DNA from 3 places in the Candidatus Pantoea rara genome. Region 2 is predicted to be linked to each of the others. Evidence: predicted binding sites of a transcription regulator. Region 2 holds the regulator's gene; each other region holds the start of a gene.

Region 1 (2,275 bases), 1.1 Mb from region 2:
CTGCAGGACTTCCACCAGACGCTTCGGCAGGATTTTCGCCAGGCTGTTTTTCAGGCTCAGATTCGGATGTGCTTCACGCTGCGCCGTCAGAAAGGCTTCAAGTGGCGTGGCGGGTGAGAGATCGATGGTGACGAACTCACCGGGCAGCCAGTAGCTGGAAATCTGCAATACCGCCGGACCGGAGAGACCCCGGTGGGTAAAGAGCATCGCCTCTTTGAAGCGGGTGCCATCCTGCGCGTCAATCGTAGTCTCCAGCGCGACGCCTGACAGGGTCTGCAACTGCTCCAGCAGCGGCTTGTGCAGGGTGAAAGGCACCAGCGCCGCCCGCGTCGGAAAGACGCTTAGCCCGAACTGCTCCGCTATTTTATAGCCAAACGGCGTGGCACCCAGGCCAGGCATCGACAGACCGCCGCTGGCGATAACCAGCTTTTCCGCCTGAACCGTGCTGCCGTTGAGTTGCAGGGTATATCCGCTGTCATCGCGTACCACGCTGAGCACTTCACTGCGCAACCGCAGGGTGACATTGCCTTTGTCACATTCGGCCAGCAGCAGATCGACAATCTGCTGGGCGGAATCATCGCAGAAGAGCTGGCCCAGGGTTTTCTCGTGCCAGGCGATCCCGTGGCGATTCACCAGATCGATAAAATCCCACTGGGTATAACGCGCCAGCGCCGATTTACAGAAGTGAGGATTTTGCGACAGATACGCCGCCGGTTCGGTATAGAGGTTGGTGAAGTTGCAGCGGCCACCGCCAGACATCAGAATTTTACGGCCCGGCTTTTTGCCGTTATCCAGCAGTAACACGCGGCGACCCCGCTGTCCGGCCTGAGCGGCACAGAACAGCCCTGCGGCTCCGGCACCAATGATGATAACGTCAAACTGTTCCACTGCGGTTCACTCACTTTACTGGAAAGGCGCAGATTGTAGTGATCTGCTCACTGAGACGCCAGCGTCAAAAAATTGCCGTAAATGTGTCATATTGTATCTGTCTAATATCTAACCCTTTTTCGCTGGGTTATCCTTAAGGCTTACAGCGAAAGGTTAAATTAGCACTATATTTTCCTTTCCCATACAGCACGTTGTCGCGGATAATGCGCCGCGTTCATGTCCTCCAAAAATGGCGTAACGTTATGCTACATCTGTTTGCTGGTCTAGACCTCAGTACGAGTCTGTTATTGGTTCTTGCCCTGCTGTTTGTATTGTTTTACGAAGCGATCAACGGTTTCCACGACACGGCCAACGCAGTTGCGACGGTCATCTATACGCGTGCCATGCGTGCCCAGCTTGCTGTGGTGATGGCGGGTGTATTCAACTTCCTTGGCGTGCTGCTCGGTGGATTGAGTGTCGCTTACGCTATTGTTCATATGCTTCCTACCGATCTGTTATTAAATGTTGGATCGGCTCACGGTCTCGCCATGGTGTTTTCTATGCTGCTGGCGGCGATTATCTGGAACCTCGGCACCTGGTATCTCGGTCTGCCGGCCTCCAGCTCCCATACGTTGATCGGCGCCATTATCGGTATCGGTCTGACCAACGCCCTGATGAGCGGAACCTCGGTGGTTGATGCGCTCAACATTCCGAAAGTCCTGAACATCTTCCTTTCTCTGATCCTGTCGCCGATTGTCGGCCTGGCGATGGCGGGCGGCTTAATCTTTATTCTGCGTCGCTACTGGAGCAATACCAAAAAGCGTGCGCGTATTCATATGACGCCTGCTGACCGCGAGAAGATCGATGGCAAGAAAAAGCCGCCGTTCTGGACCCGTATCGCCCTGATTGTTTCGGCAATTGGTGTGAGCTATTCGCATGGTGCGAATGACGGTCAGAAAGGTATTGGCCTGATCATGCTGGTCCTGATTGGCGTGGCACCGGCCGGTTTCGTGGTGAATATGAATGCCTCAGGTTATGACATCACGCGCACCCGCGATGCGGTCAATCACCTGGAGCAGTATTACCAGCAGCATAATGCCTCGCTGACGCACATCATCCAGATGGCACCCCCTAAGCTGCCCACGCCGGAAGAAGTGCCCGCAACCAGCTCGCAGGAGTTCCACTGTGACAGCGCGCGCGCATTGCACGCGGTACAGCGTGCTCAGGTGTTGCTGAATAATCTGCAGAGCTACGATCAGCTGACAGTTGATCAGCGCGGTCAGATGCGTCGTCTGCTGCTGTGTATCTCGGATACTGCCGACAAAGCGGCCCGTCTGGAAGAGACCTCGCCAGATGACAAACGCTTCCTCAATAAGCTGAAAAGCGACCTGCTTGGCACCATCGAGTA
Region 2 (2,275 bases):
GACGCCCACCACTCAGCGTCGCCGCTTCATGCTGCAGCAGTTTCAGCATCACTGGCACATCGACCTTCTCTTTCAGATCGATTGCCGGTGCAGCTTCAATGCGCGACAGCGTCAGCAACTGTTTGACCAGGCTATCCATACGGCGCGTCTGCTCCGACATCGTGTGCAACGCTTTGCTGCGGGAAGGCTCGCTCATCACCGAGTCGTTCATCATCTCCAGATAGCCCTGCAGCACCGTGAGTGGCGTGCGTAACTCATGGCTGACGTTGGCAAAGAAGTTGCGGCGCGCCCCTTCCAGCTGATGCATCTGCGTCACATCACGTGCCACCAGCAGCCACTGCCCTTCGCTGTAGGGCATGACGCGGAATTCCATATGAAGTTTGTTGTTCAGCACCAGCGTCAGCGGCTTGTCAAAATCGCGCTGGCGAAGATAACGGGAAAACTCCGGATAACGCAGCAGATTGAGGATGTTCTGGCCATTATCTTCTGGCCAGCGCAGACCCAGGTGCTGCTGGGCCAGGCCGTTACACCAGAAAATGGTGCCCTCTTCCGTGGTCAGGATCACCGCATCCGGCAACGACTCAGCACCGCTGCGGAAACGTTTGATCAGATTACCGAGTTCACGCCGCCGTCGCCGGTTGCGCAGCTGCATCTGGTAAAGACCATAAAACAGCGGTTCCCAGCTGGCACGCCCGGCGGGCGGCGTCATGGTGCGGTCCAGCCACAGCCAGTGCGACAGCCGCATCAGATTGTGGAAATGCCATAACAGCACCATGACCACGCTGAGCAGCAGCCACCAGGGCAAGCCGCCAGACAGCATGCCCAGCAGCGCCGCAGGCAGACAGGCCAGCAGCAGTTCTGTCAGTAATCTCTTCCAGGAGAGGCGTTCCAGCACGGTTAAAGCTCCGTCTTAGTAGCGGGCAGAGAAACGATACCCTGTTCCACGGACGGTTTGTACCATGCGATCGTGGCCGGAGACTTCCAGCGCTTTACGTAAACGACGGATGTGAACATCGACAGTACGATCTTCCACATACACATTGGTGCCCCAGACATGGTTCAACAGTTGTTCGCGGCTGTAGACGCGTTCCGGGTGGGTCATAAAGAAGTGCAGCAGCTTATATTCGGTAGGGCCCATCTCCAGCGGGGTGGTTTCGGACATCACACGATGTGAAGAGGGATCCAGACTCAGTCCCTGCATCTCAATCACCTCTTCCACCGCCATCGGTGAAATACGGCGCATCACCGCTTTAATTCGCGCCATCAGCTCTTTGGGTGAAAACGGCTTGGTAATGTAATCATCGGCGCCCACTTCCAGGCCGCGTACCCGATCTTCCTCTTCACCGCGCGCGGTGAGCATCATCACCGGAATATCGCGGGTCATCGCCTCACGTTTCAGATGCTTGATAAACTGAATACCGCTGCCACCGGGTAACATCCAGTCCAGTAAAATCAGATCGGGCCAGGGTTCAATCAGCTTGCCAACGGCACTGTCATAATCTTCCGCCTCGATTGGCTGATAGTCGTTCTGTTCCAGAACAAAACATAACATTTCACGGATGGGGGCTTCATCCTCCACAACCAAAATGCGCTTAGCCATTATTACTCCTGCTGATTATGACGGCTGTCACTGAGATTCGCGGCGCCATTATGCGTCAGATTTGTGACACTTTTATGAAAAACATAACCTGCCTGTAACGCCGTTGGTAATCATTTATGACAGCGCAGCGACAATTTTTTGCTTTGGCCGCAGAGCCAGTATAATCGCCGGGCGAATCACAACGGCAGGGACTCATCATGCGCATCATTCATACTGCGGACTGGCATCTGGGGCAGTTCTTTTACAACAAAAGTCGGGCAGCCGAGCATCAGGCGTTTCTCGACTGGCTGTTGATCCAGATTGAACAGCATCAGGTGGATGCACTGATTATTGCAGGCGATCTGTTTGATACCGGCACGCCGCCCAGCTACGCCCGCGAGATGTTTAACCGTTTTGTGGTGGCGCTGCAGCCCACCGGCTGTCAGCTGATTGTGCTGGCGGGCAACCACGATTCCGTGGCGACACTGAATGAGTCGCGCGAACTGCTTGCCTGTCTCAACACCCGGGTGATCGCCACGCCCCAGGAGCAGGATGATGTGCTGCTGCTCAACACCCGCCAGGGCGAACCTGGCGCGCTGCTGTGCGCCATTCCCTATCTGCGGCCGCGCGATATCCTGCGCAGCCGTGCGGGTCAGTCGGGTCGCGACAAACAGACCTCGCTGCTGGAGGCGATCG
Region 3 (2,275 bases), 880 kb from region 2:
CTGGGCGCGGGCGCAGAAGCGTTGCTGAGCCAGGTGGAGCATATCCAGATTATCGCCTGTGGCACCTCCTACAACTCCGGCATGGTGTCACGCTACTGGTTTGAGTCGCTGGCTAACCTGCCCTGTGATGTGGAGATCGCCTCCGAGTTCCGCTATCGCAAGTCAGCGGTGCGCAAAAACAGCCTGCTGATCACCCTGTCGCAGTCGGGTGAAACGGCTGATACCCTGGCGGCGCTGCGTCTCTCTAAAGAGCTGGGCTATCTGGGTTCTCTGGCGGTCTGTAACGTGGCCGGTTCGTCACTGGTGCGGGAATCTGACCTGGCGCTGATGACTAAAGCGGGTACCGAAATCGGCGTCGCCTCTACCAAAGCGTTCACCACCCAGTTAGCAGTATTGCTGATGCTGGTGGCGAAACTGGGCCGTCTGAAAGGCATGCCTGCCGGGACAGAGCAGGAGATCGTTCATGCACTGCAGGCGTTGCCTAACCGGATTGAGCAGATGCTGGCGCAGGATAAGCTGATTGAGAATCTTGCTGAAGGCTTCTCTGACAAGCATCACGCACTGTTCCTGGGTCGTGGCGATCAATACCCGATTGCCATGGAAGGCGCGCTGAAGCTCAAAGAGATCTCCTACATTCATGCGGAAGCCTACGCCGCAGGTGAGCTGAAACATGGCCCACTGGCGCTGATTGATGCTGACATGCCGGTGATCGTAGTGGCACCTAACAACGAACTGCTGGAGAAGCTTAAATCCAACATCGAAGAGGTGCGCGCACGCGGCGGTCTGCTTTATGTCTTTGCTGATCAGGATGCAGGCTTCAGCGACAGTGACGGAATGAAGATTATTCCGTTACCGCACGTTGAAGAGGTGATTGCACCTATCTTCTACACCGTGCCGTTGCAGTTACTCTCCTATCACGTCGCCCTGATCAAAGGCACCGACGTCGATCAGCCGCGTAACCTGGCAAAATCGGTTACCGTGGAATAACCTGGTGGGCCCCGTCGCGGGCCCACTTCATTCTGGCTCTCTGTCATATAACTGTCATATTTCATACATTTCACTGTCATCAAACTGTCCTATTTTCCCTCCTGCAGCAATCACAGACTCTTACTAAAACGGCCCCAAGCCTGACTTTTCTCCCCTGGAGGGAACATGACACTGATGCGTAGCACCGTAGCCCGAATCCTCGCCACCACCTTCGCCGTAAGCGCGGTATCTGCTTTTGCGGCCACCGATCTCACGGGCGCAGGCGGGACGTTCCCGGCACCGGTTTATGCCAAGTGGGCAGCAGAATATCAGCAAGCCACCGGTAGCAAAATTAACTACCAGGGCATCGGTTCTTCTGGCGGCGTTAAACAGATTATCGCCAAAACCGTTGATTTCGGTGCGTCCGATGCGCCAATGAAAGATGAAGATCTGCAGAAAAATGGCCTGTTCCAGTTCCCTACCGTGATCGGTGGCGTGGTACTGGCGGTTAACCTGCCGGGTATCAAGTCAGGCCAGCTGACGCTGGATGGCAAAACCGTCGGTGATATCTACCTGGGTACCATTAAAAAGTGGAACGACCCGGCAATCGCTAAACTTAACCCGGGCATGAAACTGCCAGAGACCAACATTAACGTGGTGCGTCGCGCGGATGGTTCAGGCACCTCGTTCGTCTTCACCAGCTATCTGGCGAAAGTAAACCAGGACTGGAACAGCAAAATTGGTAAAGGCAACACCGTTAACTGGCCTGTGGGTCTGGGCGGCAAAGGCAACGACGGCGTCGCTGCGTTTGTTCAGCGTCTGCCAGGTTCAATTGGCTACGTGGAATATGCCTATGCCAAACAGAACAACCTGACCTACACCAAACTGGTCGATGCCGATGGTAAAGCGGTCGAACCAAGCGAGACCAGCTTCAGTAATGCCGCGAAAGGCGCTGACTGGAGTAAATCGTTCGCCCAGGATCTGACCTTCCAGAAGGGCGCTGATGCCTGGCCAATCTCCTCAACCACCTTCATTCTGATCTACAAAGATCAGGCGAATGCGGCCAAAGGCGCTGAAGTGCTGAAATTCTTTGACTGGGCTTACAAGAAAGGCAGCAAAACCGCCACGGCACTGGATTATGCTGCGCTGCCAGAGAGCGTAACTGAGCAGATTCGCGCCGCCTGGAAAGCCAACATCAAAGACAGTTCTGGTAAAGCGCTTTATCAGTAATTGACCGACCCTGACCGGACAGCGGTCCGGTCAGACCCAACGGGCGGCTCATGCCGCCCTGATAACTTCTGAAGACTGA

Evidence for each region. Region 2 encodes PhoB, which activates phosphate uptake and scavenging genes when phosphate is short. Its sites were predicted from a motif close to CTGTCATAAAACTGNCNNAT; they were not measured.
Region 1: a site for PhoB is predicted at 961-980, ahead of pitA (inorganic phosphate transporter PitA). Genes of this name have one in related genera too.
Region 3: a site for PhoB is predicted at 1,028-1,047, ahead of pstS (phosphate ABC transporter substrate-binding protein PstS). Genes of this name have one in related genera too.

Annotation. Positions count from the first base shown of each region.
Region 1 covers NZ_CP194942.1:285,647-287,921, reverse strand. Annotated here, with positions in the region: gene ACR8BF_RS01325 (NAD(P)/FAD-dependent oxidoreductase) at 1-888, opposite strand, end outside; gene pitA (inorganic phosphate transporter PitA) at 1,131-2,275, shown strand, end outside.
Region 2 covers NZ_CP194942.1:3,092,596-3,094,870, forward strand. Annotated here, with positions in the region: gene phoR (phosphate regulon sensor histidine kinase PhoR) at 1-895, opposite strand, end outside; gene phoB (phosphate response regulator transcription factor PhoB) at 911-1,600, opposite strand; gene sbcD (exonuclease subunit SbcD) at 1,798-2,275, shown strand, end outside.
Region 3 covers NZ_CP194942.1:43,706-45,980, reverse strand. Annotated here, with positions in the region: gene glmS (glutamine--fructose-6-phosphate transaminase (isomerizing)) at 1-987, shown strand, start outside; gene pstS (phosphate ABC transporter substrate-binding protein PstS) at 1,153-2,196, shown strand.